DNA from 4 places in the Thermoanaerobacter siderophilus SR4 genome. Region 3 is predicted to be linked to each of the others. Evidence: riboswitches for the same ligand, from Rfam matches in the RefSeq annotation. Region 3 holds a riboswitch; each other region holds the start of a gene.
The links. A riboswitch is a leader RNA that binds a small molecule or an ion and turns the genes downstream of it on or off. The one in region 3 is predicted to bind S-adenosylmethionine.
Positions count from the first base shown of each region.

Region 1: another riboswitch for S-adenosylmethionine. It lies ahead of THESIDRAFT1_RS07075 (methylenetetrahydrofolate reductase); the one in region 3 lies ahead of metK (methionine adenosyltransferase).
Region 2: another riboswitch for S-adenosylmethionine. It lies ahead of THESIDRAFT1_RS10345 (methionine ABC transporter ATP-binding protein); the one in region 3 lies ahead of metK (methionine adenosyltransferase).
Region 4: another riboswitch for S-adenosylmethionine. It lies ahead of THESIDRAFT1_RS03155 (homoserine dehydrogenase); the one in region 3 lies ahead of metK (methionine adenosyltransferase).

Region 1 is NZ_CM001486.1:1,459,179-1,467,269, reverse strand. Features, by position in the region: gene THESIDRAFT1_RS07105 (HutP family protein) at 1-133, shown strand, start outside; gene THESIDRAFT1_RS13395 (hypothetical protein) at 205-351, shown strand; gene THESIDRAFT1_RS07100 (sodium ion-translocating decarboxylase subunit beta) at 364-1,491, shown strand; gene THESIDRAFT1_RS12980 (spore coat associated protein CotJA) at 1,582-1,755, shown strand; gene THESIDRAFT1_RS07095 (spore coat protein CotJB) at 1,760-2,017, shown strand; gene THESIDRAFT1_RS07090 (manganese catalase family protein) at 2,031-2,603, shown strand; gene THESIDRAFT1_RS07085 (YbaK/EbsC family protein) at 2,620-3,120, opposite strand; partial or broken gene THESIDRAFT1_RS07080 (homocysteine S-methyltransferase family protein) at 3,089-5,513, opposite strand; gene THESIDRAFT1_RS07075 (methylenetetrahydrofolate reductase) at 5,527-6,438, opposite strand; SAM riboswitch class I at 6,502-6,606, opposite strand; gene glgP (alpha-glucan family phosphorylase) at 7,106-8,091, shown strand, end outside.
Region 2 is NZ_CM001486.1:2,118,995-2,127,085, forward strand. Features, by position in the region: gene THESIDRAFT1_RS10335 (MetQ/NlpA family ABC transporter substrate-binding protein) at 1-704, opposite strand, end outside; gene THESIDRAFT1_RS10340 (methionine ABC transporter permease) at 740-1,393, opposite strand; gene THESIDRAFT1_RS10345 (methionine ABC transporter ATP-binding protein) at 1,386-2,420, opposite strand; SAM riboswitch class I at 2,490-2,612, opposite strand; gene thpR (RNA 2',3'-cyclic phosphodiesterase) at 2,866-3,426, shown strand; partial or broken gene ltrA (group II intron reverse transcriptase/maturase) at 3,490-4,910, opposite strand; partial or broken gene THESIDRAFT1_RS10375 (Rqc2 family fibronectin-binding protein) at 5,648-7,359, opposite strand; gene THESIDRAFT1_RS10380 (Chromate resistance protein ChrB) at 7,558-8,085, shown strand.
Region 3 is NZ_CM001486.1:41,222-49,312, reverse strand. Features, by position in the region: gene THESIDRAFT1_RS00275 (phosphodiester glycosidase family protein) at 1-227, opposite strand, end outside; tRNA gene THESIDRAFT1_RS00270 (tRNA-Pro) at 568-643, shown strand; tRNA gene THESIDRAFT1_RS00265 (tRNA-Val) at 648-723, shown strand; tRNA gene THESIDRAFT1_RS00260 (tRNA-Tyr) at 746-831, shown strand; gene THESIDRAFT1_RS00255 (rubrerythrin family protein) at 969-1,472, shown strand; SAM riboswitch class I at 1,586-1,690, shown strand; gene metK (methionine adenosyltransferase) at 1,749-2,936, shown strand; gene recD2 (SF1B family DNA helicase RecD2) at 3,135-5,342, shown strand; gene THESIDRAFT1_RS00240 (ComF family protein) at 5,453-6,142, shown strand; gene THESIDRAFT1_RS00235 (TIGR03826 family flagellar region protein) at 6,180-6,623, shown strand; gene THESIDRAFT1_RS00230 (flagellar biosynthesis anti-sigma factor FlgM) at 6,654-6,929, shown strand; gene THESIDRAFT1_RS00225 (flagellar protein FlgN) at 6,946-7,422, shown strand; gene flgK (flagellar hook-associated protein FlgK) at 7,433-8,091, shown strand, end outside.
Region 4 is NZ_CM001486.1:669,373-677,463, forward strand. Features, by position in the region: gene THESIDRAFT1_RS03140 (Gfo/Idh/MocA family protein) at 1-18, opposite strand, end outside; gene metX (homoserine O-acetyltransferase MetX) at 118-1,218, opposite strand; gene THESIDRAFT1_RS03150 (homocysteine synthase) at 1,239-2,522, opposite strand; gene THESIDRAFT1_RS03155 (homoserine dehydrogenase) at 2,550-3,833, opposite strand; SAM riboswitch class I at 3,901-4,011, opposite strand; TPP riboswitch at 4,196-4,303, shown strand; gene thiC (phosphomethylpyrimidine synthase ThiC) at 4,349-5,647, shown strand; gene rd (rubredoxin) at 5,733-5,891, shown strand; gene THESIDRAFT1_RS03170 (universal stress protein) at 6,009-7,148, shown strand; gene THESIDRAFT1_RS03175 (Na+/H+ antiporter NhaC family protein) at 7,179-8,091, shown strand, end outside.

The sequences.
Region 1 (8,091 bases), 1.1 Mb from region 3:
AGACGTAAGCCTTATGATGAAAATTGCAGTTGTAGCAGATAATACTTGGATTGCAGTTTCAATGTTTGGAAAATCAGCTTTACATCCTCTCACAAATCATGAAAGGTTGGGTTTTGGAATAATGCACTTATAAAGTACATAAGGGGAGACAGAGGGAAAGAGTCATAATACTATGGCTCTTTTATTTTTTCAGGAGGTGAAATAATGGTACCAGATACAGTTTTAGGAGCTATTTATTTGTCAATCATAGACATGGTTTTGTTGTCAATGCTTCTGTTAGTAATTGGTGCTATATTATCAAAGATATTTCCGTTATTTAGTAAAATCGAAAAATTTATTAACAAAAAATAAGGAGTGACACAAATGGAGTTTCTGTTAAAACTTTTTAAAGATATGATACAAACTACCGGTCTTGTTCATTTAACTTGGGGTAATGTGTTTTTAATATTGGTAGGTATATTCCTCATATACTTAGCTATTGTAAAAAAATATGAGCCATTTTTACTTCTTCCAATAGGTTTTGGCAGTATTGTAGCAAACATACCAGCTACTGATTTATTGGAACCTGGAGGACTTATACACTTTTTTTACTTAGGGGTTGAAAAGGTTATCTATCCTCCCCTTATCTTCCTCGGCGTAGGTGCCATGACGGACTTTGGTCCTATGATTGCGAATCCTAGTTTAATGATTTTAGGTGCTTTTGCCCATATAGGAATATTTATAGCATTAATAGGCGCAAAACTTTTAGGTTTTAGTATATTTGAAGCGGGGGCTATAGGGATTATTGGCGGTGCAGATGGACCAATGGCAATTTACGTAACTCAAAAATTAGCTCCCCACCTTATGGCTCAAATATCTGTCGCTGCGTATTCTTATATGGCGTTAATGCCTTTAATACAACCTCCTATCATGAGGTTACTTACTACAAAAGAGGAAAGGCAAATAATGATGAAACAGATGAGACCCGTTTCAAAAACAGAAAAAATCGCCTTTCCTATTGTAATAACTGTTTTAATAGATTTACTACTTCCTCCAATTGCTCCTCTTATAACAATGTTGATGTTAGGAAATCTTTTAAAAGAGTCGGGAGTTGTAGATAGGCTTGCAAAAACAGTCAGTGGAGAATTTATGAACGTAATTACGATATTATTAGGAGTCTCCATAGGCTCCACCATGAAAGCAGACACTTTTTTGACCATTAAGACATTAGAGATAGTCACCTTAGGGCTTATCGCTTTTATGACAGGAACAGCTGGAGGTGTACTGGGAGCAAAATTTTTAAATAAACTTTCTGGTGGAAAAATAAATCCTCTTCTTGGCTCTGCAGGTATAGCTTCTGTTCCAATAGCTGCGAGAGTGTCCCACTCTGTAGCCATAAAAGAAAATCCTTACAACTTTTTAATAATGCACGCCATGGGGCCAAACCTTGCCGGAGTTTTTGGAACGGCAATAGCAGGTGGAATAATGCTTGTACTATTAGGAGTTCATTAAAACAGCATAAATGGCTGTTTTTTTACTGTATCACAAACATATATACAAGAATATTATATTAGTAAAACTACAGATTTGGAGGTTTAAAAAATGTACGACTATAATCCTTATGTACAAGATTATGCTTTTCCTTCTCTAAAGCTTGCACAGGCTTATGTGCCTTTACAGAAGTATGTATCTCTTTATCCTCCGGAAGAAGCCATTAAAAAAGGCACTGTTTTCCCTGAACTTGATATGCCTTATGTAGGCGAAAAAATGAGGTGATAAAATGGATGGCAATCAAATATCTTTGCTTAAGAAAATCATGGAAATAGAGTTTACCTGTATAGATTTGAATCTATACTTAGACACCCATCCCGATGACCAAAAAGCCCTTCAAGACTATAACTATTATTCCAACCAATTGTCTATGTTGAAACAACAATATGAACAATTTTACGGGCCCTTGATGGTTTTTGGTCATTCACAAAGTCAATATCCTTGGAAATGGGTAGATGACCCATGGCCTTGGGAAATAGAATATTGAGGAGGACTTTGTTATGTGGGTTTATGAAAAGAAACTACAATATCCTGCTAAAGTATGCAAACCAGATGTAAAAATGGCAAAATACCTCATCGCCCAATATGGAGGCCCTGATGGAGAATTGGCAGCCGCTTTAAGATATCAAACTCAGCGATTCGTCATGCCTACAGGAAAAGCAAAAGCAGTTTTGACAGACATTGCTACAGAAGAATTAGCACACCTTGAAATAATAGCAACTCTTGTTTTCAAGCTTTTAAAGGGAGTACCAGTAGAAATATTAAAAAGAGAAGGATTAGGGGAATACTATACAGAACATGATAGAGGCCTATTCTATGCAGATACAACAGGAATGTTATGGACCGCCGCCTATATCCAGGCTAAAGGAGATGCAATCGCTGATCTACACGAAGATATGGCAGCCGAAGAAAAAGCAAGAGCAACTTATGAACATTTAATAAATCTCACAGATGACCCTTGTGTAAAAGATACTCTAAGGTTTTTGAGAGAAAGGGAGATTGTACACTTTCAAAGATTTGGAGAAACTTTAGTACAGGTAAGAGAATATATGGAAAGTAAAAAATTCTTTTAAAAAAGTAGATGTATGTCTATTGGCATACATCTACCCATTTTCCTTCTACTATTTTATCAAGGTCTTCGACTTTTATGGTAGCAGCAGCATTTGTATCACCAGCTGCAGGATATACTACCTCATAATTTTTTAAAGACACATCATAATATACTTCAACCGGATTTTTCAGCCCATAAGGACAAACGCCACCAACAGGATGCCCTGTAACTTCTAACACTTCTTCTGGGGATGCCATTTTTGCTTTTGTTTTAAAAGTATCTTTAAATTTTTTATTGTCTATTTTTCTATCCCCTGCTGTTATAATCATAATATATTTATCTTTTAATCTAAAAAGCATAGACTTTGCTATTTCCCCAGGAGTTACCCCTAAAGATTTAGCTGCTTTTTCCACAGTGCTTGTATCTTCAAAAATTTTTATTTTAATATCATATCCTTTCTCTTTAAAAAACTCTTTCACCGCTTCTACTGACACCTCTACACCACCTTTAAATACCACAAGTTTTACATAAAAGAGCATTTTTTAAGAAAAACTTATCAGCAATTTTAACTGCATCTTGAGCCGTTTTTCCGTAATAATCTGCTCCAATCTTATAGGCATATTCCTCAGTCAAAACAGCCCCGCCTACCATTATTTTCACATCAGTATTTGCTTTAAGCAGTTTGATAATTTTCTCCATATTAAACAAAGTTGTCGTCATCAAAGCACTTAGACCTACTAACGGTGCCCCTGTTCGCTTTACTTCCTCTAATATCACTTCTCCTTTGACATCTTTTCCTAAGTCAATTACATCATATCCATAGTTTTCAAGCAAAACTTTTACTATATTTTTTCCTATATCATGTACATCTCCTTCAACTGTAGCAAGTATTATTTTGCCTTTAGATACTGAACCTTTTGGAAGCTTTTCTTTTATTATCTTGAAAGCGCTTTGCACCACTTCTGCAGAGCTCAAAAGTTGTGGCAAGAAATATATGCCTTTTTCATATCTATCTCCCACTTCTTTTAAGGCAGGAATTATTATGTTATCAACTATAGAAAGAGGCTGAACTTCCTCCTCTAAAATATTTTTTACTATATCTTCTACTCCTGACTTTTTGCCTTCTAAAATCTGGATATAGAGTTTTGATTTTAAATCTTCTTCTTGAATTTTTTGTTGTTCTTTCTCTTTGATCTCCTCTTTTTGCTTTTTCCCATATATATTCAGATAATTCACACTGCCTTTATCTTTATTTAGTAAAACCATTGAAGCCCTCAAAGTGTCCATCATGGCTTCATCGCAGGGATTTATAATAGCAGTAGTAAGCCCATAAGATGCTGCCATTGCTAAAAAAGTAGAGTTTATCAACCTTCTTTCAGGTAAACCAAAGGAAACATTGCTAAGTCCCACAACAGTATTTACTCCTAACTCTTCTTTAGCCAATTTTATCGCTTCTAAAGTCTCAATTGCAGCCTCCTGCTCAGAAGAAACCGTCAGCACAATACAATCTATCAATATGTCCTCTTTAGGTATGCCATACTCTTCCGCTTTTTTTATAATTTTTTTCGCATTTTCAATTCTTTCATGCCTATCTTTGGGAAGCCCTTTATCTCCTACAGTAAGTCCTACAACACAAGCTCCGTATTTTTTGACAATAGGAAGCACTTCTTTTAAACTTTCCTCTTTTGCACTTACAGAGTTGATTATGGGTCTACCTCTTAAAATTCTTATAGCTTTTTCTACAGCTTTAATATTAGTGCTATCTATTTGAAGAGGAATGTCTACCACATTTTGTATTTCAGAAACTACTTTAGGAAGTAATTCTTCTTCGTTTACCCCAGGAACTCCCACATTTACATCCAATATTTCCGCTCCGCATTTTTGCTGTTTTATAGCTTCCTCTACTGCTAAACTCACATCTCCCGCCAAAAAAAGCCTCACTTAACTTCTTTTTTCCAGTAGGATTTATACGTTCCCCTATAACCCTTAAAAGATAATTTTCACCTATGAAAACTGTTTTTGTATTGGAAGCTACAGCTGTAAATTTGTTGACTTTGACTTTTGGCTTTAAATCTTTTACAGCTTTTTTAACAAGTTTTATATAGTGAGGAGTAGTACCGCAGCACCCTCCCACTATAGAAGCGCCTTTTTCAACAAGTAAAGGAAAGAAACTAGCAAATTCTTCTGGTTTTAAGTCGTAAACTGTTTTGCCGTCGCGAATGACAGGCATACCTGCATTAGGTTGTGCAATAATAGGTATGCGAGAAACTTGAGACATTTTTTCCACTACACTTACCATTTTATCGGGGCCTGTCGAGCAGTTAACGCCAATGGCATCCAATCCTAACCCTTGTAAACTAACTACTACAGTTATAGGGTCTGACCCCATGAGAGTCCTTCCATCTTCTTGAAAAGTCATTGTACATATAACTTTCATGTTTGAATTCTCTTTAGCAGCAAGAATGGCAGCTTTTGCCTCCAGCATATCTGACATTGTTTCAATTAAAACAATATCTGCTCCCGCTCTTTCTGCAGCTATAATTACTTCTTTAAAAACATCATAAGCTTCGTCAAAAGTCATGTCTCCATAAGGGGTCAAAAGTTCTCCAATAGGTCCTATAGAAAGTGCCACAGGTTTATCTTTGGAAGCTTCTTTGGCAATTTTGACAGCCTGAGTGACAATATTGAAAACCTCATTTTCCAGTCCATATTTTGCTAATTTTATCCTGTTAGCGCCAAAGGTATTTGTCTCAATCACATCCGCTCCTGCTTCTATATAGGACCTGTGGATATCAAATACTACTTCTGGATGGGTTATATTCATATATTCGGGACACTCTCCACTTTTTAAACCCCTCTCTTGAAGTTGTGTCCCCATTGCTCCATCAAAAACAATCACTCTATTTGAAAGTTCTTTAAAAATGTCTAACATTTTTAACCTCCATTTAATTCATCTGTACGTTATTTTCTGCAAAATCACAGACTAAATCATCGACTCTTGAAATTATTTCTAACACAACATTTGTACTCCCTAAAGGCATAATGTGAATTCCTGCAACTTCACTGCGTATCCGCTTTATAAACTCTACAGCTATGTTTATTCCCTCTTCTCTTCCTCCATCCTTTAGCCTTTCTAAAACTTTTTCTGGAATATCTATACCTGGCACTTTTTCATTTAAATTGACTGCCATTTTATAGCTTTTAAGAGGTAATATGCCTATCAAAAGTGGTACATTGAAATTTTTAATCTTTTCAATAAACTTAAATAAAATTTCCTCATCATAAACCGGTTGTGTTTGAATAAATTCTGCCCCTGCCTCTATCTTAACTTTAAGCTTCTCTAGTGCTTCATCCCTTAAATCATTTGGATTTGCAGTCGTACCGGCGCAAAATTCTGTTGGGGAATCTAATTTATTTCCATTGTAATCATAACCTCTATTAAAAGCACTGATAATCTTTAAAAGCCCAACAGAATCTACATCATATACCCCTTTAGCCTGAGGAGTATCTCCACGGGAAGGGTCATCTCCTGTCAAGGCTAGTATGTTTCTCACACCTAACGCATAAGCTCCTAAGAGCTCTGACTGAAGGCCTATCAGATTTCTGTCTCTACAGGTCAAATGAAAAATAGCTTCAATGTTTAAGTGGTCTTGTAAAAGGTGAGCGACTGCTATAGGACTCATCCGCATATTCGCCATAGGACAGTCCGTTATATTTAAGGCATCTACAATGCCTTTTAATTTTCTCGCTTCTTCAATAGTTTTCGTTATATCTACCCCTTTTGGCGTAGAAATTTCTGCTGTCACAACAAACTTCCTTTTCTTAAGTTTAGTACACAAATTTTCATTTTTCAACATCTACATCGCCTCCATTTTTAAAAATAAAAAAGTCTCTTCGCCAAAAGAAGAGACACCAAAACTCTCTCATCTTTCAGCGAAACGCTGCTGGAATTGGCACCAAGACGCATATAAAATGCCGGTTGCCGGGTTTCATCGGGCCAGTCCCTCCACCACTCTCGATAAGAGATTTTAAAGTATTAAATTGTTAAACTATTTAAGCTATATGATACTATGGATTAACTCCTATGTCAATAGAAATTTTTTTGTCCCTCTCTAAAGATTTTGCAGGCTTTTAACTTTTTTAAAATAAATCTGTAAATTTTTTATGTTATTTGCTATACTATAATTGTAAAGAATATAAATTTTCGAGAAAGGAATGTTTTGCATGTTCTCATCTCTTATTTTTGGTATCCTTTTTATTGGATCAATTATACTTTACGGTTTAATCTGGTGGAAAATTTTTGATAAAACTGGTTATGGAGGAATATATGGTCTTTTGATGTTTATACCTATTGTGAATTTTATAATGCTTTTAATATTAGCATTCACTGAGTGGCCCGTACATAGATATAAAAATTATTGAGCAATAACACTGTTTTTATTTTTAATACTTGTGCAACCACTTGCATAATGATTTTTTTAATATTATAATATACTTAATACTTGGAAAATGAGGAGGTTTAATATGAGTAATGAAAAATTGCCAAAAGTAGCCTATTTCTGCATGGAATACGGCTTACAATCAGATTTCAAACTATACGCAGGTGGTCTTGGCATTTTAGCAGGAGACCATCTAAAAGCCGCAAAAGAATTAGGTATGCCTTTAGTAGGAATAGGCATACTGTGGAAACAAGGTTATACAGAACAACATATCGGTGAAGACGGATACCCTTATGATGCCTATCGCAATTACACACGTAAGTACGACTTTTTAAAGGACACAGGAGTAAAGGTAAAAGTAAAAATAAGAAACAAAGATGTATACTGCAAAGTATGGTTGGTAGACAGCTTTGACAATGCGCCTTTGTATTTGCTTGACACAGATATACCAGAAAATGGAGATAGATGGATAACAGGTCAGCTTTATGGATGGTTTGGTGAAGAAAGAGTTTCACAGGAAATGGTATTAGGCATTGGCGGAGTAAGAGCTTTAAGAGCTTTGGGAATTGATGTTGATGTTTATCATTTTAACGAAGGGCATGCAGTATTAGCAGCCATTGAGCTTATAAGAGAGAAAATGGAAAATCAAAATATGAGTTTTGAAGAGGCGTGGAAAGCTACAAGAGAAGAAGTAGTATTTACAACCCATACCCCTGTTAAAGAAGGAAACGAATCTCACGATTTAGAACTTCTCATGTACATGGGTGCAAACAATGGTCTTTCAATTGAGCAAATGGCTCAAATCGGTGGTGTTCCTTTTAATATGACAGTCGCAGGTTTGAGACTTTCTCGCATTGCAAACGGTGTCTCAAAACTTCACGGGCAAACTGCAAACAAAATGTGGCAACATGTTGACAACAAAGCACCTATAATCTCCATAACCAATGGTATTGACAGAAACACTTGGGTAGATAAAAGGATAATAGAAGCCTACAACAAAGGTGAAGGACTTTTAGAAACTCATAATATTTTAAAACAAGAATTAATTGATTTTGTATATCAAAGGACAGG
Region 2 (8,091 bases), 460 kb from region 3:
TTGCGAACTACCAGTACATTGACATAAGGGGAATTTGCTGATTCGATAAAGAGAGCATCCTTAGTGGGTACAAGTCCAGCTTCCAACGCATAGTTGGTATTTATTACTGCTGCGTCTACATCTGATAATACTCTTGGCAGAGTAGCTGCTTCCAACTCGGAAATCTTAATTTTTTTAGGATTTTCGACAATGTCATTTACTGTTGCTTTAATACCTGCATCTGGTTTTAATTTTATTATTCCAGCTGATTGCAGCAGTAGCAAAGCTCTTCCGCCATTGGTAGCATCATTTGGTATGGCAATAGTAGCACCTTCTTTTAATTCACTGAGATTTTTAATTTTTTGTGAGTATATTCCCATAGGTTCGATATGAACTTTAGCAATGTATGTTAAATTGAGATTATGTTCCTTTAAAAAGTCTTCAAGATAAGGAATATGCTGAAAGTAATTAGCATCTAATTCTTTTTCAGCAAGTTTTAGATTAGGTTGCACATAATCTGTAAACTCTACAATTTCTAAATTAATTCCCTCTTTCGCAAGTATAGGTTTTACGACGTTTAAAATTTGGGCGTGGGGCACTGGAGTAGCTCCTACTTTGATGGTTATCTTTGATGTGTCCTGTGTTTGGGATTGGGATGTTTGTTTTGCTCCACATCCTGAGATAAAAAGTGTTATAAGACTAAATAGTAAAACTACGGTTAAAATTTTTTCACTTTAATTTCCTCCTTTTTAAATATAATTTACCGGTTCCTTGACAGATGTTTTACTAATATATCTCCTAGAAATTGAATTAGTTGTACCATAGCTACCAAAATTGCTACGGTATAAAGCATAATGTCGAGCATAAATCGCTGATATCCATATCTTACTGCTAAATCTCCTAGCCCACCACCTCCTATAACACCTGCCATTGCAGAATATCCTACTAAATTTATAGTAGTTATAGTAACCCCTGCTGCTATGGAAGGTAGAGCCTCAGGGATTAACACCTTAGTTATAATTTGAAAAGGCGAAGCTCCCATAGACTGGGCTGCTTCAATGACACCGCGGTCTACCTCTCTCAATGCTGTTTCGGTAAGCCTTCCCATAAAAGGGATAGCTGCTACAGAAAGTGGAACAATAGCAGCAGTGGTTCCTATAGCTTTTCCTACAAGCAACCGGGTGAAAGGTATAAGTACAATTAAAAGTATTACAAAGGGTACAGAACGGAAAATATTTACAATAGTACCTAGTATTTTGTTTAAAGGTTCGTTATGCAGTATCTGATCTTTGTCAGTTACCATTAACAGCACACCAAGTGGTACACCAAAAATTGTTGCTATGAGCGTTGATACCACTACCATGTATATAGTTTGCCACGTTCCGACCAGCAATAAGTTTATAGTTTCAGACATTTTCAATCACCTCCACGTCGAGTCCCAAATCTTTTAGATATTTTAAAGCAGCGTCTGTTTCACCGTTTTTGCCTCTTAGCTCAACTATAAGAGTACCGTAGGGCATACCCTGGATGTGGTCAATGTTTCCATAGAGAATATTGGTGTCAACATCAAATTTTCTTATAATGCTTGATATGACAGGTTCTGTTGTAATTTCGCCGAAAAAGGCAATTTTAATAATTTTGCCTTCCAAGTGTTCGTGGGACAAGTTTTCAATCCTATCTTTTAATTCCTTAGGTATTTCTGATAAAGTTACAGATTTTAAAAAATTTCGTGCGGTTTCTGTTTGAGGTTTTTTAAATACTTCAATAAGAGGTCCCTGTTCTACCACACGACTTTTTTCAATAACTGCTACTTTATTGCAAATTTGTTTAATGACATTCATTTCATGAGTTATGAGAACTATGGTGATTCCCAGCTCCCTATTTATATCTTTTAAAAGATTTAAAATAGAAAGAGTTGTTTCTGGATCCAGCGCTGAAGTAGGCTCGTCACAAAGAAGAACTTTCGGATCATTAGCCAGGGCTCGTGCTATGCCTACCCGCTGTTTTTGACCGCCTGAAAGCTGAGAAGGATAGTTGTCGGCCTTGTCGGAAAGCCCCACGAGCTCTAAAAGATTTTCTACTTTTTTATCGATTGTCCTTTTGTCCAGCCCGGCAATCTCCAAAGGAAAAGCCACATTGCCTCTGACAGTTCTGGATGATAACAGATTAAAATGCTGGAATATCATGCCTATTTTTTTTCGCATTTCTTTTAATTCAGAGGGAGAAAGCCGAGTCATTTCAACACCATCTATCTCAATTGAACCGGAAGTTGGCTTTTCGAGCATATTTATGCAGCGCAGGAGAGTACTCTTTCCAGCACCGCTCAGACCTATAATTCCAAAAATATCGCCTTTTTCTATGTTGAGGTTGACGTCTTCCAAAGCCCTAACATTTCCTGAAGCTGAATGATAAACTTTTGTAAGATTTCTAATATAGATCAAAGAAAAGCCTCCTTTCCCAAAATAAAAATAAAAAATCCTCTTCTGACAGTACGAAGAGGTTTTTAAATCCTCTTATCTGCCAGAACTCAACGTTCTGCAGGAATTAGCACCGTGCAGCCGCATGTTTAAAACTTTCGGCCACCGGTTGCCGGGTTTCATCGGGCCAGTCCCTCCACCTGCTCTCGATAAGAGTTTTTATTTTATTATTCACTTCAGCAATTTAATTAGATAATAACATCAACATAAACTTTTGTCAATAGGTTAAAAAAGTCATGATGTAAGTTATTTAAAAAATCATAAAGCTAACAGAAACAGAGACAAGAAAAATATAGCAATAGTCTATTTGAGATGGATTTTTTTTGCTTCTATTTGCTATAATTTTGAGGAGGACAATGAAAGTTTTAATACAATTATTTCCATGGAAATAGAAAAAAGGAGGAATGCTATGAGAACGTTTATTGGAATTGATTTAGATGAAAAATCAATAGGGAAATTATCAAGTTTTCAGGAAGAGTTAAAAAATTATACGATAAAAGGAAGATGGACTCATAAAGATAATTTCCATATTACTTTAAAATTTCTAGGGGAAATAGAAACAGAAAGTGTAATGAAAATAAAAGACTCTCTTGAAGTAGCAGTAAAAGATATTAGTCCCTTTTATATAAAATTTGACAAAGTAGGATTTTTTAAGGGAAATGGCGATATGCGAGTATTGTGGGTAGGTACAGAAGAAAATTCCTTTCTTAATAAATTGCATCACAATATAGATAAAGAATTATATAAAATAGGATTTGCAAAAGATGAAAGAAAATTTACTTCTCACATTACTATTGCAAGAGATATACGTTTAAACATTGGAATAGAAGAAGTAAATAATCTTTTTGAAAAACAAGAGAAAGAGGCTATTTTAGTAGATACAATTTTTTTGTATGAGAGCGTTATACAAGAAAATAGAAGAAAATATATTCCTATATTTAGTGTGCCTTTAAAATCGAGTAGGAGCTGAATAATTATTTTATTCAGCGTCCTCTCACACCACCGTACGTACCGTTCGGTATACGGCGGTTCATTAGGAATTGTGTACAATTAGATATCTTTGGGATAAACTCCTATAACCTATGCTTTCAAAGTATTTATTTGTAAGAGTCTTATTTAGGATTGGGCTATTGGATATTCTCCAGTAGCCTTTCCTTGTATTGGCGTATTCCCAGGCTTTTTGTTCTTCTACTCCTAGTTTTACTAAGTTATCATGCTTCGTTTTTATCTTCTTCCATTGTTTCCATATACATGCCCTTAGTCTTCGCCTTATCCATTCGTCAAGGGTTTTCATTATGCTTTTCGCGTCTGCTAACCCAAAATAGTTGACCCATCCTGTTGTTATTTGATTTAGTCTTTTTATTCTGTTTTCCATGCTTATTCCCTTGTTCCGATTGGTTATTTCTCTTACTTTTTCCTTAAACCTTTTGATGGATTTTTCATGGATTCTTATTCTTACTTCGTTTTCTTTTGTGTAGAATGAAAATCCAAGAAATTTTCTTCTCCATGGTCTATCTACAGCACTTTTTGCTTCGTTGACTTTTAGTTTAATTTGCTTTCTATGAATTTCTTTATGCTCTTCATTACTCTGTTTCCTGCAGACCTGCTTTTTACATATATGTTGCAGTCATCTGCATATCGGCAGAATTTATGCCCTCGTTTCTCAAGTTCTTTGTCTAGTTCGTCCAACATTATGTTTTGCTAATAGAGGACTTAAAGGCCCTCCTTGGGGTGTCCCTTCTTCTGTTGATACTTTGATTCCGTTTATCATTACTCCTGATTCTAGGTATCTTTCGTATTAACTTTAGTACCCTTTTATCTCCTATCCGCTTTTCTAGTTTGGACATTTATTATGTCGTGGTTTTACTCTGTCAAAGAACTTTTTCTAAGTCCATATCTACAACCCATGTGTATCCTTCATTTATGTATGCTTCTGCGGCTTTTATTGCGTCTTTTGCACTGCGTCCTGGTCTGAATCCATAACTGCTATCTGAAAATGTATGGTTGTAGACTTTATTCAGTATTTGGGCTATTGCTTGTTGTATTAGTCTATCTAGTGCTGTAGGTATTCCTAGTAGTCTTACTCCTCCATCTGGTTTGGGAATTTCTACTCTTCGCACTGGTTGTGGTTTGTATTTCCCCTCCAGCAGTTGTTGTTTTATGGTCGGCCAGTTTTCTTTGAGATACGGTAGAAGTTCATCTACTTCCATCCCATCGACTCCATGGCTTCCTTTATTTGCAACAACGCGCTTGTATGCTGCTTCCAAGTTCCCTTCGTTTTAACTATCATTTTCAAGCATCTTGCCGGGAAAATCTTTGTACCTCGTTTCTTCCATCTTCCGACGCCGATGATATACTAAGCACTTCCGTTGTCTTTTGAAATTCCATTTCTCTATTCAACGGATAGCCTCTTTGTTGAGTTGTCTGCAGTCTCTGCATATCTTTCGAGTCCATAAGATTTCCAAAACCTCCTAACGTTCGGTCCTTCCTTATCTATTCATGTCTAGATAAGTACTATGACCTCTGCTGACTTCTCAAGGTTCAGCCATACATCACTGCATGGGTTGTCACTTCAGATTTTACTTCCATGACTTATCCTTGAGACCTCCCCGGGTAAGAACGATAACTTTCATCTCATATATCTGCCAGATTTACTGTATGGGATTCGGGTAGTGTTGGACTTCGTTTTGTTACGCAAACTCATCCATCCCAATTCAGCCTCTTATCTGGTTCTTGTTCATCAGACCGAGATTTTGCCTTAAGCTTCCTTCAGATTCCACCTCACGATGGACACCCTTGCTCTTGGCTAGTGGTTCCCACTACCAAGCCCACAGCGGACTTTCACCGCCTAGTTATCGCCCATGCCGGGCGCACATAAGAAATAAGATGCCTAAAAAGCATCTTACGGACTGTAGACAAACTGTCGTAAAGGAGATATTTTGCATAAGGAGTGACTTGTTACAAAGCGATAACAAAACTTAGCAAGACCGAGGGTGGAGGCAGGGCCGAAGCCATGGATGGCGGAGGCGGGCACCTTAAGGCATGGATGCCGATTGTGCTCGGTACCCTGCCGGAGCCTGAAGGTCGAGCTTTAGTTTTGTCGCTTTGGAACATCGGAGCGACGATGCAAAATATTTCCTTTGAAAATTTTTTAACTTTATCAACAAACTGTAAGATGCCTAAAAAGCATCTTACTCTGGATTTACATAAAGGGTCTTTTGGTTTGTATATATTACAAAACCTGGTTTTGCGCCAGAAGGTTTTTTTACGTATTTTTTTAAGGTATAATCAACAGGTACATTTGAAGAATTTTTCGCTTTGCTATATTTGGCGGCTAATTTTGCAGCTTCAATAAGAGTTGTTTCAGGCACAGATTTGTTATTTGTCTTTATTATGACGTGGGACCCTGGTATGTCTTTTGTGTGAAGCCATATATCGTTAGGATTTGCGAATTTTAACGTTAGATAATCGTTTTGAGTGTTGTTTTTCCCTATATATATGTCGAAACCGTCTGAAGATACTACATGCAATGGTTGAGAAAGAGTTTGCCGTGATATTTTTTCTTTTGCTGCTTATGTATATACCCTTGTTCAGACAGTTCATTTTTTATTTCCTCTATTTCTGATGGTAATGTACAATTTTCCAAGTTCACTAGTTGACCTTCTAAATAAGTTATTTCCTCAAGAGTATCGGATATTTGTTTTTCTATTATTTTATTGGCATTTTTTAACTTGCTGTATTTTTTAAAGTATCTTTGGGCATTTTCTGAAGGGGAATATTTTTTGTCAATGGGTATTTCAATTTCTTCGCCAGTGTAATAGTTCATGGTTTTGAAGCTTTCCATTCCTTTTTTTAGAAGGTGCATATTTGCTGTTATAAGTTCGCCGTAAAGTCTAAAAGTGTCAGCATTTTTTGCTTCGTTTAATTCTTGTTGAAGTTTATCTAATTTGTTATAAAGTTTTTCTAAATTGTTGTTGATGATTTTTCTTAAATCCGAGGACCTTGCTTGCAAATTTACTATATTTGCTTTTTCACTGAAAAATTTACAAGCAGCTTGGTTCACTGTAGGGAAAAAAGTTTTTGTAATATATTGAGATAAATCAATACAAGAAAAGTCAATTACTTCATTTTCCTGAAAGGCAATGCAAGGTTTTAAATTTAAGCTTAAAACATCTTCATATATTTTTTTTATGTTTTGATATAGATTTTCAATTTGCTCATCTTCTATTGATTCTACAAATCTGTCAGATACATTACATCTAAAAGCAACTTCTCTTGCTAAAGTGGGGCTAAATCCTTGTAGAATATCTATTAAGGCTTTTTCAATTTTTTTTGATTTGTAGTTGTTAACAGCTTCTTTAAAAGAAGGTAACGAAAGATTATTTATATTTAACTTTTCTTGCAGTGGTGGGCAGACATATTGCCTCCCAGGTAGTACTTCTCTTACTTTACTCATATCGGAATATACTCTTTTTATGCTATCTATTATCGTTTGAGTAGCTTTGTCAATTAATATGATATTGCTGTGTTTTCCCATTATTTCAATAATTAGAGTTTTAATTGTTTGATTTTCTAATTCATCTTTTGTTTCTATATCGATTTTTACTATTCTGTCAAATTCTACTTGTTTTATATCTATTATCCTGCCGCTTTGAAGAAATTTTCTCAAAAGCATGCAAAACATTGGAGGCTCAGCAGGATTTTCTTTATTTTCTTCTGTAAGATATATTCTTGGATAATTTGCATTAGCAGACAATAGCAGTTTATAGTTTTTACCTTTATTTCGTATTATAAAGATTAATTCTTCTTTTTCAGGTTGATATATTTTATCAATTCTTCCACCAATAATTTCTTCTTTTAATTCTTTTGTTATTGCATGTAAAGTTATACCGTCCAAAGCCATAGTTATAACCTCCAGATTTTATTGTATATAAAAAGTATACCATGAAATCGAAGGGTTTAATAGTGAAAAATTGATTGTGTTGATTTTAGTTGTAACATTTGTTACAATAAAACAAGATGTAAAAATAGGAATTAAAGTTTAATTGCCATAAGTAGAAAATTGAAAAGCAAGAGAAAGAAAGATAGAGGAGGTGGAAAGTTGAAGTGGTTACTTTTTGTGTATAAGGTCCCAAGTGATTCGTCAACAGCTAGGGTTACTATATGGAGAAGAATAAAAAAAATTGGCGCTTTGTATTTACAACAGTCTGTATGTATTGTGCCTTACATGGAAAGGCTTGTAAAAGAAATAGAAAAGTTAAAGGATGAAATTAAAGGCTTTGGAGGAGATTTTAAAGCCTTTGAAGTAGTGGCCCTTGATGAAGAAATAGAGAAGGATGTGATAGAACAATTTAATCATCAAAGGAGGGAAGAATATAGTGAAATAAAGGAACAATGTGAAGAGTTTTTTAAAGAGATTGAAAAAGAGATAGCAAGAAAAAATTTTACTTTTGCAGAATTAGAGGAAAATGAAGATGAGTTGAATAAGTTATATAAGTGGTTTGAAAAAGTAGCCCAAAGAGATGTGTTTGAGTGTGAAATGAAAAAAGAGGTTAAGGAATTATTAGAAAAAGCCAGTCGAGACTTTGAATATTTTGCTTCATTGGTTTATGAAAATAATAAAGAGTGAAGGGAG
Region 3 (8,091 bases):
ACATCAGTATATTTATCAGTTAAGTCCACTTTTAACACGTTAATGTTTATCCATCCTTCAGTCGTAAAATAGGTTATATTTTTATGTACTACTCCTTTACTTAAATTTTGTGCAAATTCTTTTGCCTCAAGGATTGTATATGTATCGGCCTTTACATTTTGCATTGGAAAAGCTAAAAATAGTAGAAGAGAGCTGATGCATAAAGATAAGATTTTTTTAATTCTCAATTATATCCCTCCAGTTGGTTTTTATTGTGTTTTTACAGGTTAATTGTACCATTGCATTATTACAGGTGTATTACAAAAACATAAATATTTGGTTAATATATTATTATTTGCTGAGTAGATAAAGTTAAAACATTAAGCTTATCCTAAGGATAGAATTAGTTTGAATAAAAAATTCAAAAAATTCTTTGCTTCTATTTTAAATCAATTGATTTAAAATATGACGTATTCTTAAAAAATTTAAAGATTACAAGCGATAAATCAATAAAACGGCCATTTTTAAGCTTCTATGCCTATTGTGAAATTTCATTTTTTCTATTATAATTTATTTCGTCACTGATGTCGGGATGTGGCGCAGTTGGTAGCGCACGTGCTTTGGGAGCATGGGGTCGGGGGTTCAAGTCCCTCCATCCCGACCATTGTGGTCGTATAGCTCAGCTGGGAGAGCACCTGCCTTACAAGCAGGGGGTCATAGGTTCGAGTCCTATTGCGACCACCATTTTCAAAAAATTAAATATTGTGGAGGGATACCCAAGTGGCCAAAGGGGGCAGACTGTAAATCTGTTGGCTGTCGCCTTCGATGGTTCGAATCCATCTCCCTCCACCATTGAAAAAAAAGACCGTGAGGTCTTTTTTATTTTTCTCCTTCAAATATCTTGACATGGTAAAAAAGTGTAGTATAATATTATTTGAAAGAGAAAATAATTATTTATTAATAAAAATTTGATTAAGGAGGAATCTTTTATGAGAGAAATGACGAGACACAATCTTAGTGAAGCCTATGCAGGAGAGAGCCAAGCTCACATGAGATATCAAATTTTTGCTGATGTAGCTGAAAAAGAAGGCAAACCTAATATTGCAAGACTTTTCAGGGCTATTTCCTATGCTGAATTGGTACATGCCACAAATCATTATAAAACTCTTGGAGAAGTTGGAAATACAGTAGAAAATCTTGAAAAAGCTATAGAAGGGGAAACCTTTGAAGTAGAAGAGATGTATCCTGCTTATAATGCTGTTGCAGAACTTCAAGAGGAATCTGGAGCTAAAAAAAGCATACATTATGCTATTGAGGCTGAAAAAATACATGCAAAATTGTACACTGAAGCAAAAGAAGCAGCATTAAAAGGAGAAGATATAAAGATATCAAAAGTTTACATATGTCCTGTTTGCGGATATACCTCTGTTGATGTATTGCCAGAAAAATGTCCTGTATGTGGAGTTCCTGGAGAAAAATTTGTAGCATTTTAAATATAATTTTTTAAAGAAAAGAGCATGTTTTAGCATGCTCTTTTTTGATGCAAAAATATTTGACATAGTAGATAAAGTGTGCTATAGTAGACATCAGAAAATTTAATAACATGCTCTTATCAAGAGAGGTGGAGGGAAAGAGCCCGATGAAACCCAGCAACCTGTCCTATAGGACAAGGTGCTAATTCTCTCAGAAGCATGCTTCTGAAAGATGAGGGTATGTGCCTCTTCTTTTGGAAGGGGTTTTATTTTGTTTTTAAGGAGGAATAGAAAAAAATGCGTAGACTGTTTACATCTGAATCAGTCACAGAGGGGCATCCTGATAAAATTTGTGATCAGATTTCTGACGCAATATTAGATGAAATTTTGAAAAAAGATCCCTATGCCAGAGTTGCTTGTGAGACTGCTGTAACTACCGGTTTGGTTTTAGTAATGGGAGAAATTACTACTCAGTGCTATGTAGATATTCCGAAAGTTGTAAGGAAAGTAGTAGAAGAAATTGGCTATACTAGAGCAAAATTCGGTTTTGACGCTGATACTTGTGCGGTTATCACTTCTATTGATGAGCAATCACCGGATATTGCCCTCGGTGTGGACAAGGCATTAGAAGCTAAAAGAGGAGAACTTTCAGATTCGGAAATTGAGGCTATTGGCGCTGGAGACCAGGGTTTAATGTTTGGTTTTGCTTGCGATGAAACAGAAGAATTAATGCCTATGCCTATAATGCTAGCTCACAAGCTTGCAAGAAGACTTGCGGAAATTAGAAAGAACGGGACATTAAGCTATTTAAGACCAGATGGTAAAACACAAGTAACAGTAGAGTATGAAGATGACAGGCCTGTGAGGGTAGATTCTGTTGTAGTATCAGCTCAACATGCACCTGAGGTTGACCATGATACTATTGAAAGAGATATTATTGAACATGTAATAAAACCTATAATTCCTGAAAATATGATAGATAATAGGACTAAAATTTTTGTAAATCCCACAGGAAGGTTTGTAATTGGTGGACCTCAAGGTGATAGCGGACTTACAGGAAGAAAAATTATTGTAGACACCTATGGCGGATATGCAAGGCACGGGGGCGGAGCTTTTTCTGGTAAAGACCCTACAAAAGTTGATAGATCCGCAAGTTATGCTGCAAGATATGTGGCAAAAAATATTGTGGCAGCAGGACTTGCTAAGAAGTGTGAAGTGCAATTAGCTTATGCGATAGGTGTTGCTACACCTCTTGAAATAGGTATTGATACTTTTGGCACAGGTAAAATATCAGATGAAAAGATTTCGGAAATTGTAAAACAAGTTTTTGATTTAAGACCTGCAGCTATAATTAGGGATTTAGATTTAAGAAGACCTATTTATAGACAAGTTGCAGCTTATGGCCACTTTGGAAGACACGACTTAGACCTCCCATGGGAGAAAACAGACAAAGTAGATATATTAAAAAAGTTGGCAGGAATATAAATTTGAAAGCCCGGGTAAACCCGGGCTTATGGCATTTTTTATATATCTTTTTTAATGCCATAGAATTTATGTTTTGTAAACGCTTCGCTACCTTAATTATACCACAAAAATTGAAAAAAAGAAATGAATTGGCTTTAATTTGCTTTAAATATAAGGTAAAATTAAATAAAGAAAAGAATTAAAACAGGAGAATCGGCTATGATTGACATAGAGGGTGTAGTTGAAGAAATAATTTTTAGAAATGAACAAAATGGTTATACGGTTTTAGAATTAAGTACCCAAGGTTTAGTAGTCACTGCTGTAGGTTATATGCCTTATGTAAACATTGGGGAAAGAATTAAAATTGAAGGAGAATGGGTAGAACATCCTGATTATGGTGAGCAAATTAGGGTTTTAAATTATGAAACCTTGGCTCCCACCACTTTAGAAGGAATAGAAAAGTTTTTATCTTCTGGCTTAATTCCTGGAATAGGTCCTGTTACAGCAAGAAAAATTGTAAAAAAGTTTGGCGTTGATTCTTTAAATATAATTGAAACTGCACCAGAAAGATTAAAAGAAATAAAAGGTCTAAGCGATGAGAAGATAAAAAGAATTTGTGAAGCTTATGAAATGCAAAAGGGCATAAAAGAAGTGATGGTATTTTTGCAGGGGTACGGTATTTCCACTACAATGGCTATAAAGATTTATAAAGAATACGGAAACAACGCGATTGAAATTATTAAGCAAAACCCTTACAGATTGGCTGACGATATATTTGGAATAGGATTTAAAACTGCAGACAAAATAGCAGAGAACCTAGGAGTTGACCCTCATTCTCTATATCGCATATCTTCTGGTACTCGATATGTTTTGATGCAGTATGCGGCAAATGGTCACACCTATGTGCCGAAAGAATTGTTAAAAAAAGAAGCAGCAAGTTTGTTAGAAGTAAGCGAAGAAGAAGTAGAAGATTCTTTTGTGCTTTTAGTACAAAATGAAAAAATACATATTGAAACTTTTGAAGATAATACTGTAGGAATCTACTATATACCTTATTATATAGCTGAATTACACACAGCAGAGAGATTGTTTAACATGACACTAATGGAAAATGAAGATTTAGGTTTAGATGTCCAAAAAGAAATTAGAAATTTTGAAAAAGAAACAGGTATTTTGTTGGCAGAAAATCAAAAATTGGCTGTAGAAGAAGCTGTTAAAAATTCTGTTGTTGTCATAACGGGAGGTCCAGGCACAGGAAAGACTACGATAATAAATTGTATAATACGTATTTTTGAAAAAGCTGGTAAAAAAGTGGCTCTTGCAGCCCCAACAGGAAGAGCCGCAAAAAGGATAACGGAAGCTACTGGAAAAGAGGCGAAGACTATTCATAGGCTTTTAGAATATACTTATTCGGAGGAAGAAGGGAAGGGCTTTAACAAAAATGAAAAAGACCCATTAAAATACGACGTTATAATAGTTGACGAAGCTTCAATGGTAGATATATTGCTTATGAATGCTTTATTAAAAGCCCTACCTATAGGGGCAAAACTGATTTTAGTAGGGGATGCTGATCAGCTTCCATCTGTTGGAGCCGGAAATGTCCTAAGAGATATAATAGACAGTGGAATAGTAAAAGTGATACGTTTAAAAGAAATTTTTAGACAGCAAAAGCAAAGTTTGATAGTAGTAAATGCTCACAAGATAAATAATGGAGAATATCCAACCTATAACGATAAAAATAGTGATTTCTTTTTTATAAATGCTAACACCCAAGAGGATATATTAAAAACCATATTGGAGCTTGTGACAAACAGACTTCCTAAAGCTTATGGATTTCACCCTATTAATGATATTCAAGTACTTACCCCTATGAGAAAAGGGATAATTGGTGTTCACAATTTAAATTTAGAGCTGCAAAAAGCATTAAATCCCCACGACAAAACTAAAGCCGAAAAAATAATGAAGGAGTTTGTCTTCAGGGTAGGGGATAAAGTGATGCAAATAAAAAATAATTACAAGATAAAATGGAAAAAAGGCGAGGAAGAAGGAGAAGGAGTGTTTAATGGAGATATAGGAATAATCCAATCAATAGACGAAGAATTACAGGAATTGACTGTATATTTTGACGATGAAAAATTTGTCACTTATGACTTTTCTGATTTGGATGAACTAAATTTGTCTTATGCTATAACAGTGCACAAAAGCCAAGGCAGTGAATTTCCTGTTGTCATAATGCCAATTACTTATGGGCCTCCTATGCTACTTACAAGAAACCTTTTGTACACTGCCGTTACAAGGGCAAAGAAATTGGTTATTTTGGTGGGTCAAGAGAAATATTTGAAATTTATGATTGACAACAATAGAATCTCAAAAAGATATTCAGGGCTTCTTTCAAGGCTTAAAAAAGCACTTTTGTATGTAAATTAAATTTTGCATTAAATAAAAGGGAATTTAGTGTAAAATGATAATTTTCAATTAATTTTAACAGAAGAGTGCCGATATAGATTATAAGAAAAAATATTGTAAGGGGTAAAAAGATGATTTTTTTAGACCTTTTATTTCCACCAAAAACAACCTGTATTATTTGTAAAACTGCTATAAAAACAGGATATTTATGCGACAAATGCAAAAGCACATTAAAATTTATTGAGGGTAATAGGTGTAATATTTGTGGTAAACCAATAGACTATGAAGGAACATGTCTTGATTGCTTAGAGCATGGCCATGAATTTAAACAAAATATAAGTCCTTTTGAATACGATGGTGTTGTAAAAGACTTAATAGGGCGGTTCAAATATTTCAAAGAAAGAGAATTGGCACCTTTTTTTGCAGACTATATGGCTGATGCAGTTAAAAAAATGGACTGGCCTATCGATGTCATAGTACCTGTTCCTCTTCACAAAATTAGACTTGACGAAAGAGGTTACAATCAGTCAGAACTTTTGGCAAGAGAACTTTCTTATCGGTTGAATATTTTTATGTCTAAAGCTTTAAGAAGAGTGAGAAATACAACAACACAGACTGCTTTGCACAAAGAAGAGAGGATAGAAAACGTAAAGGGTGCTTTTAAAGTGACTTACAAAGATACTATTGTTGGGAAAAATGCGCTACTGGTAGACGACGTGTTGACAACAGGTGCTACTTTGGACGAGTGTGCCAAAGTCTTAAAAGAAAATGGGGCAAAAGATGTATATGTGGTTACTATAGCAACTGGCAAAAATATGTGATGGGGAGTTTGAAGTATCAAAAAGGGGATGAAAAGAAATGGAAATAAGAAATTGTAAAAGGTGCGGAAGGCTTTACACGTATACAGGAATTGATTTATGTCCAGAATGTTATAGACAGGATGAAGAAGATTTTATGAAAGTGCGGGATTATTTAGATGCTCACCCTTCAGCTACCATGCTGGAAATATCTCAAAATACACAGGTTTCTACAAAGAAAATAATGGATTTTTTAAAGGAAGGCAGGCTTATTTTAACCTCTAATAACGTCAATATAGGTCTTAGGTGCGAAAAATGTGGTAAACCAATACTTACAGGTAGGTTTTGTGACGAGTGCAAAACCAAATTAGCTAAGGAACTAATGAAAGGCTATTCGATTCAATCCGATGACAAAGAAGAAGAAAAACAAACAGGAGAAAGGCTGTACGTTTATGAAAACCAAAAAAGAAAAAATGATTTTTATATTAAACTTTTAAATTATTAAGTCGATATTAGTAGTACGGGGGTGTTAAAAATGAAAATTTATAACAACAATATTGAAAAAATAATGTCAGTTTATCGAGTAGATCCGGTAGAAAAGGTTACCAGCAAGAAAGCGGAGATAAAAGATAAAGTTGAGATATCAGAAGAAGCAATTAAACTTGCACAAAGTTCAATTGAATTTGAAAAGATTAAGAATCAAAAGATTGAAAACATAAAGTCAATGCTTAATGCAGGAACTTACAATGTAAAAGCTGAAGATGTGGCGGATGCTATTCTTAAGGGAATATTGTTGAATAAAAAAATTTAAAAAGGGTGTGCTGGCAATGGCTAATAGCCAAAAGCTTGTAGATGTATTAAGGGGAGAAACAGAAATTTACAAAGTTTTATTAGACTTAGCGATAAAAAAAACTGATATTATAATTGCAGGGAAAGTAAAAGAATTAGATGAAATAGTTCAAATAGAGAAGCAACTTATAAAAAAACTTATGGAATTAGAAGAACAAAGAGAGGATATATTGGAGAAGATTGATATAGAAGGCAAAATGACAATAACCGACTTGATAGAATCCATTTCTTCAGAAGAAGCAGAAAACCTAAGAGATATCAAATATAATCTGACTAATATTTTAAAAGAACTTGAAGAAAGAAACAAATTAAATGCTGCTTTAATTGAACAAGCGTTAGAATATATAAACTATTCTATTCAAACAATATCAAGTGCCTTAGAAAGTGATGATGGTGTTTATGGGAATAGTGGCAATATAAAAAGATACACCAGCCTAATTGACAAAAAGGCATAGGGGGATGAAGATGTCTACTTTTCAAGGATTAGAAATAGCAAAGACAGGATTGTTTGTAAGCCAAAAGGCTTTGGATGTCACTGGACACAATATTGCAAATGCTAATACTCCTGGGTATACTCGTCAAGTAGTAGATATGGCCTCAATTGCACCACCCACTACTTTTGGCATGTATGACCAATGGGGAAAAGCCATAGGAGAAGGCGTAAAAATACAGGATATAAGACAAATCCGCGACCAATTTTTAGACAACCAATTCAGAAGGGAAAATAAATTTTTGGGTGAATGGGAAACAAAAGCCCAGGTTTTAGCTGCTGTTGAAGATATATTTAACGAACCTTCGGATAGCGGAATAAATACAGTGCTTAATGACTTTTTTAATTCCCTTCAAGAGTTATCCAAGAGTCCAGAAAGTTTGACGGTAAGAGCGGAAGTTAGAGAGCGAGCTATTGCTCTTGCTGATACTTTTAATACTGTATATCAGCATCTTTATGATAAATTAAACGAATTGAATTCCACCATACAAAGTAGGATTTCAGAAATAAATTCTTATGCCGACAGAATAAGCAAATTAAACAATGAAATATATAGATTTGAACTTACCGGACAGACAGCAAATGACCTAAGAGACCAGAGAAATCTCCTTGTCGATCAGCTTTCTAAGTTGGT
Region 4 (8,091 bases), 630 kb from region 3:
TATTTCTTTTTTTGACATCCAAATCACCTCTTTATAAAATTACGATATATTTTAATTATAACATTAATAAAGCATAAAAAAGAACAACCCCTTTTAAAAGGGACTGTTCTTTTACAATTATACACAAACCATTTCTTTATTGTATGTTTCTTCTATAAAATCCGAAATAATAGGTCCAATCTTATCTATATCCACCAAAAAAGAGTCATGACCTTGCATTGAAGATATTTCTTCAAATTTGCCACACCCTCCTGAAGCATTAAGTTTTTTAATGAAATCCCTCATGTACTTAGAAGGAAAAATCATATCTGTATCTATCCCTATCATAAGTATTTCCGCTTTAATCCTTTTAAGTGCCATCTTCAAAGAACCATAAGGCTTCGTAATGTCATGTTCATTCATAGCCCATAAAATATATAAATATGAATTTGCATCAAACCTGTTTATAAAAGACAAACCATGATAGTTGAGGTAATTTTCCACTTCAAAATTGTTTTCATCTCTTAACCTATCAAATCTATAGTCAAATAAATCACCACTTTTGTAGGTTATCATTCCCAGCATTCTGGCAGTGCTCAATCCTTTATCAGGTTTATGGGGCTTATCATAGTAATCACCGCCGTAAAAATGTGGGTCATTTAGTATGCATTGTATTCCTACATGATTATACGCAATATTAAGAGGAGTAAGCTTATAATCAGCAGCTATGACAATAGATTTATCCACTAAATCCGGGTATGTCACTGCCCACTCTAAAGCCTGCATTCCTCCCATAGACCCTCCAATAGCGACTTTTATCCGGTCTATGCCAAGATAATCTAGAAGAAGTTTCTGCACTCTCACCATGTCTCTTATATTAATTTTTGGAAACCTAAGCCCATATGGTTTCCCTGTTTTAGGGTCTATAGAAGAAGGTCCTGTCGTTCCATAACAACTGCCGAGAAAGTTAGAGCATATGACAAAATACTTATCTGTATCAATATATTTACCGGGGCCAATTAAAGGGTCCCACCAGCCCACGTTATTTTTCCCAGGATTCACACCTGCTGCATGGGCACTGCCACTTAAAGCATGTTCCACAAGTATCACGTTATTTTTTTCTTTATTTAATTTCCCATAAGTTTCATAAACAATAGTAACTTCATCAAAGCTATACCCACTTTCTGTAGTGAATATATTTTTCCCTTTTAGTGTAACCTTTTTTTCCTCAACTATCATCTGCATCAACCTTTCCTTATCTATTTTTGCGATGCATAAAGGGCATTATCAAGGTCTTCTAATATATCTTCTATATCTTCTAGCCCTACAGAAAGTCTTATCATATCCTCCGTAACACCAGAAGCTAACTGTTCTTCTTTTGATAACTGCTGATGGGTCGTGCTGGCTGGATGTATAACCAAAGACTTTGCATCCCCTATATTAGCAAGATGAGTAAATAATTTTAAACTCTCTATAAACTTAATGCCTGCTTTTAATCCACCTTTTATGCCAAAAGTCAAAACTCCTCCTTGCCCTCTTGGCAAATACTTTTGTGCCAAAGCATAATAGGGACTTGATTTAAGTCCTGGATAATTCACCCACGAAACGTAGGGATGAGAAGCTAAAAACTCTGCAACTTTTAAAGCATTTTGACTGTGCCTTTCCATCCTAAGAGATAGAGTCTCTAATCCTTGTGCGAATAAAAATGCATTAAATGGACTCAAAGCAGTACCCAAATCCCTTAAAAGTTGCACCCTCGCTTTTACAATATAAGCTGCTTCGCCTACATCTTTTACATACCTTATACCATGATAACTTGGATCTGGTTCTGTAAGTTCTGGAAACTTTCCATTGTCCCAATTAAATTTTCCAGAATCTACTATAACTCCACCTATAGAAGTCCCATGTCCACCTATAAATTTAGTCGCCGAATGTACCACTATATCAGCCCCAAACTCGATAGGCCGTGCAAGGTAAGGAGTTGCAAAAGTATTATCTACAATGAGAGGAATTCCTGCAGTGTGGGCAATTTCTGCTATTTTTTCAATGTCAGCCACGTCAATCTTTGGATTGCCAATAGTCTCAACGTACAAAGCTTTTGTGTTATCTGTTATTTGACTTTTAAAGTTTTCAGGATTGCTGGGGTCCACAAACTTAAAATTTATACCAAACTTTTTCAAAGTAGTCGCAAAAAGATTATAAGTCCCTCCATAAAGATTGGTAGAAGATACAATCTCGTCTCCTACTCCTGCGATATTAGTAACTGCCAGCGTTATAGCTGCTTGACCTGAAGATACAGCAAGGGCACCTACCCCACCTTCTAATGCAGCTATTCTCTTTTCAAAAACGTCAACTGTGGGGTTCATCATTCGAGTATATATATACCCTTCTTCTTTTAAGGCAAAGAGGTCTGCAGCGTGCTCAGTACTTTTAAAAGCAAAGGAAGAAGTTTGATATATAGGAAGGGCTACAGCTCCCGTAGTTGGGTCAGGCTCCCACCCTTCATGAATTGCCAAAGTTGAAAAACCATATTTTTTAGACATACTTTTAACTCCTTTCACAAAATTTTTTTAAATCACTTCTACAAAATCCTCAAATTTACTTACTTCTTCTGTTATATCCTCTTGCAAAACTTTAAAAATAGTTTTTATCTCGGTTATTTTTTCTAATTTTTCTGTAAATGTCTCAACACTTTTCTTCATTTTAACAATAGCTGTAAATGTGCCGTTTTCATAGGAAGATTCCACAATTGATACTTTTTGTTCTTTTAAAAACTTTAAAACTTTTTTCAAACCTAAAATATTTTCTTTATGAGTTTCAAGCCTTATATAAAAAGTATCTGTAAAACTTCCCTGACGAATTGGAAGAAAGTTTATCCTCTTATTATCTTTGATATCATAGTTTAACAATATATCAATTAAATCTGCCACTACAGCATCCCCTGTAGGAAGTTCTCCAGCACCTTTTCCTACAAAAACATATTCACCAAAACTATCCCCTCTAAGTATGATAGCATTATTTACGTCGTTTATCCTTGACAAAATATTATTTTCTTCGACTAAAACTGGTTCCACTCCTGCAAAGATGCCATCTTTGACTTTTTTGCCCCAGGCAAATAATTTTATTTTATATCCCCACTTATTGATGTAATTTAAATCTTGAGTCGTGATTTCGTCTATTCCTTTTCTGGTTATAGAATTTACTGGCACGTTTATATTGAACACTTTCCTCATTAATATAGCAAGTTTATAAAGGGCATCAAAGCCTTTTACGTCATAATCGGGATTTGCTTCTGCATATCCTAATTGCTGGGCTTCTTTAAGTGCTTCTTTATACCTTCTACCTTCAGTAGTCATTTTGGTGAGAATATAATTAGTAGTGCCATTTATTATACCGCCTACAAAATCTATTTCATCTGTAATTTTTAATCTATCAATTTGATGCAGTATAGGTATAGCCCCACCTACACTTGCCTCACATTTTAGAAATACTCTATTCTTTTCTGCTATTTCATTTAATTCTTCTCCATGCTTAGCTATCAATTCTTTATTTGCAGTGATTACATGCTTCCCTGAAGACAAAGCCTCCTTCACATATTCGTAAGCTGGAGAAATACCTCCTATTGCTTCAATGACTATTTTTATCTCTTTATCTTTCAAAATTTCTTCAGCATTTTGGGTAAGTAGTCCTTCTACCTTCACTTTCCTTGGCTTATTGAGATTTTTCACGAGTATCTTCTTTATCTCAGGATAAACCCCTGTACTCTCCCTTATATGACCTCCTCTTGAAGTTATCAATTTATATACTCCTGTTCCTACTGTTCCAAGTCCTAATAATCCGATTTTTATTTTCATGTCACACCTCCAAATAAATTTTTAGGCCCTCTTCTCAATGAGAAGAGGGCCTAATAATCCGCCACTCCTCTCATCTCTCAGGTTAGACACCCTAACCTGCAGGATTTGGCACCAGACGCATATAAATGCCGGTTGCCGGGTTTCATCGGGCCAGTCCCTCCACCACTCTTGATAAGAGGTTTGTGTGTAATATATTCAATTTTGCATGTTGTAATCTATGTTATCACTTTGAAACTGTAAAGTCAAGAACTTTTTTTGTACTCTTTCTTAAATTTTTTCTAAATTTTAATATACGCCGATTTTTTTTAGTGGTATAATATTATTGTATAATATTTATACTCTATCGATTATAAAAATTTAATATTTGCCACATGGGGTGCCGGCGTAACCGGCTGAGAAAAAGGTGTTGCCTTTTAACCCATCGAACCTGTTAGGTTAGTACCTGCGTAGGGATGTGGTCATCTGCCATGGCTATAATCCCCATGGTTTATTTATTTTTTAAGGAGGTTTTTATTATGACACAATTGGAATACGCCCTTTCAGGCATTGTCACAAAAGAGATGAAAATAGTCGCAGAGTATGAAGGAGTAGACGAAGAATTTATTTTAGAAGGAGTTAAAAAAGGAGAAATAGTAATACCATCAAACATCAACCACAAAAACCTCATTCCCAAAGGCATAGGAAGGGGTTTATCGACAAAAGTAAATGCCAATATAGGAACCTCTGATGCATACCCTGAAATTGAAAAAGAAATTGAAAAATTAAATGTTGCTGTAAAAGCTGGAGCAGATGCGGTAATGGATTTAAGCACAGGGGGCGACATTAACCAATCTCGTAGAAAAATACTTGAAAATTCCCCTGTCCCTGTAGGAACTGTCCCTATGTATCAAGCAGCTGTAGAATCTATATCCAAATACGGTAGCATTGTAGCTATGCCTGAAGAATTTATTTTTGAAGTTATAGAAGAACAAGCAAAAGACGGGGTTGATTTTATTACAGTCCACTGTGGTCTAACATTTGAATCATTGAAAAAGCTTAAAGACAACGGCCGAGTGATGGATATAGTAAGCCGCGGTGGCTCCTTTACAATTGCTTGGATGCTCCATAACAACAAAGAAAATCCTTTGTATAAACATTTTGATAGACTCCTTGATATTGCTAAAAAATATGACATAACTCTAAGCTTAGGAGATGGACTGCGTCCAGGTTGTCTTGAAGATGCTACAGACGCAGCACAAATTCAAGAACTTATAATCCTTGGCGAATTGGTAAAGAAATCTCGAGAGGCAGGAGTTCAAGTTATGGTAGAAGGACCCGGGCATGTGCCAATTGACCAAATTGAAGCAAATGTAAAACTTCAAAAACAACTTTGTCACAACGCTCCTTTTTATGTGCTTGGCCCTATTGTGACTGATATAGCTCCTGGTTATGACCACATAACTTCAGCAATCGGAGGAGCAATTGCAGCAGCTTCTGGTGCTGATTTCCTTTGCTATGTTACACCCGCTGAACATCTCGGACTTCCAGACAAAGAAGATGTCAAAGAAGGCGTTATTGCAGCAAAAATAGCTGCCCATGCTGCAGATATCGCAAAAGGCGTAAAAGGTGCTAAAGAAAAAGATTTAACTATGGCTAGAGCTAGAAAAGCCTTAAACTGGGATGACCAAATAAAGCTTTCTATAGACCCTGATAAAGCTTTTAAATATCGCGTCAATAAAAACATATCTACAGCCAAAACTTGCAGTATGTGCGGAAAATTCTGCGCTATGAAAATTGTCAGTGAGTACCTTGGAACTTCAACTATGACTTGCTAATACCTTTGCCTTATTTACATTCCCCCCTTGATTTTCTTTGCTAATTTCTGCTATAATAGAGGAAAACATCAAGGGGGTATTTTTTATGGAAAAGTGGCAGTGCACAGTATGCGGGTACATCTATGATCCAGAAGAAGGAGACCCATCACAAGGAATTGAACCAGGAACTCCTTTTGAAGAATTGCCTGATGATTGGGTCTGCCCGGACTGTGGAGTAGGAAAAGATATGTTTGAAAAAATGTGAGGGAGCAATTGCTCTCTCTTTTTATTGATTTTTAATAAGATTCATATTATTATAGTTGTATGAAATCATTATGCTCAAACAAAGATATAATCAAACTGTGGAGGGCGTGTAAATTTAATGAGTGAAGGTTTTAGGAGGTTAACTCCTGAAGAAGCTTTAGAAATTATAAAAAAGCAACAGCGAGGAAAATTAAAAATATTCTTAGGATATGCTCCTGGTGTTGGAAAAACTTATGCAATGCTCAATGAAGGCAACAGGCGTCTTAAAAGAGGTCAAGATGTAGTAATAGGTTATGTGGAAACTCATGGAAGAAAAGAGACAGAAGCACAAATAGGAAATTTAGAAATAATCCCGCGAAAAAAAATTGAATACCACGGCATGATATTAGAAGAAATGGATACCGACGCCATAATTGCTCGTAAACCAGAAGTAGTTTTGATAGATGAATTGGCACATACGAATGCGCCTGGCTCTAAGCACAAAAAAAGATATGAAGATGTGGAAGAAATTTTACGCCATGGAATAAATGTAATTACAACACTTAACATCCAACATTTAGAAAGTTTAAATGACGTTATTCAACAAATCACAGGTGTTGCTGTAAGAGAAACAATCCCTGACAGCATAGTCGATAGCGCAGATGAAATTGTTGCTGTAGATTTGACTCCTGATGCTTTGCTTAATCGATTAAAAAGAGGAGATATTTATCCAGTAAGCAAAGTCGATGAGTGTCTATCTAACTTTTTTAGAAAGGGAAATTTAAATGCTTTAAGAGAGTTAATGCTAAGACTTACCGCCGAAGAAGTAGATATAGAATTAGAAGAATATATGAAAGAGCATGGAATAACTGATACATGGGAAACAAATGAAAAAATAATGGTGTGTATAACACCAAATCCACTATCTAAAAAGCTTATAAGAAGGGGTGCAAGGAGAGCAAGAAGATTCAAATGTGATTGGGTAGTAGTGTATGTAAACTGTACACATTTTCTTGCACCTAAACTTACTGAAAAAGATAAAGAAGTTTTAGAAAGCCATTTTATGTTAGCAAAACAATTAGGAGCAGAAGTCTACACATTGACAGGAAAAAGCGTGTCTGATGAGCTTTTAAAATTTGCAAAGCAAATGCACATTACACAAATAATAATAGGGCATTCTCAAAGGTCAAGACTGCAAACCTTTTTTAGAGGTTCTACTGTTATAAAGTTAATTAAAAAAGCAAAAAATATAGAAATTCACGTAATACCTTATAAATAACTTCTTCATTACTAAAAGGAGCAGTGAAAAATGGAAAACAAATTTAGAATCTCACTTATAACTTTTTTGTTAATTTTAGCCATAACCATGACAATGGTATTAGTTTTTCACCAACCTCCCTATATACCGCTTTTTATAAGCTATATAATAACCTTTGCTATTGTTTTGATAAACGGTTTTTCGCCTCAAGAACTTATCAATATGTCAATTAAAGGAATTAAAAAAGGTATAAACGTGATGATTATACTCCTTTTGATAGGAGCCCTCGTTGCCTTGTGGAAACAGAATGGAACCCTTCCTGCTCTTATTTACTACGCCTCCCACTTTTTAAAACCACAAGCTTTTTTGTTGGTGTCTTTTATCACAACCTCTATTATCTCAATGATTTTAGGTACAGCTGTAGGAACCGCTAGTACTATTGGAATAGTAATAATGGGACTAGCCCATGGCTTTGGCTATTCTCTTCCAATAGTTGCTGGTGCAGTAATATCCGGTTCTTTTATAGGAGATAGGACTTCTCCCCTTGCAGGAAATGTTATTCTTCTGTCAGATATGGGAGAAATTGAACAATACAATGTACTTAAATCTCTTTTTAAAACCGCGATTCCTACTTTTGTATTAACTGGTTTATTGTACTATCTTTTAAGTCTTCACATTAATATTTCTTCGCCGCACACCTTTGACAATCTTGCAGCTATAATTTTGAAAAATTATAAAATAAACTTTTTCTTGTTTTTAGCTCCTATAATGATTATAACGTTGGCTTTTTTCAGGATTTCTACAAAGATAAATCTTTCAATTGCTGTCCTTCTCTCCTACTTTGTCTCTTTACTAAATGGTTATAACCCTATAGATTCTTTAAAAGTCATTATGTTGGGAAATATATCTAATATTCCAGAATTTAAATCTATCTTTTCAGGAGGAGGTATGATTTCAATCTTCC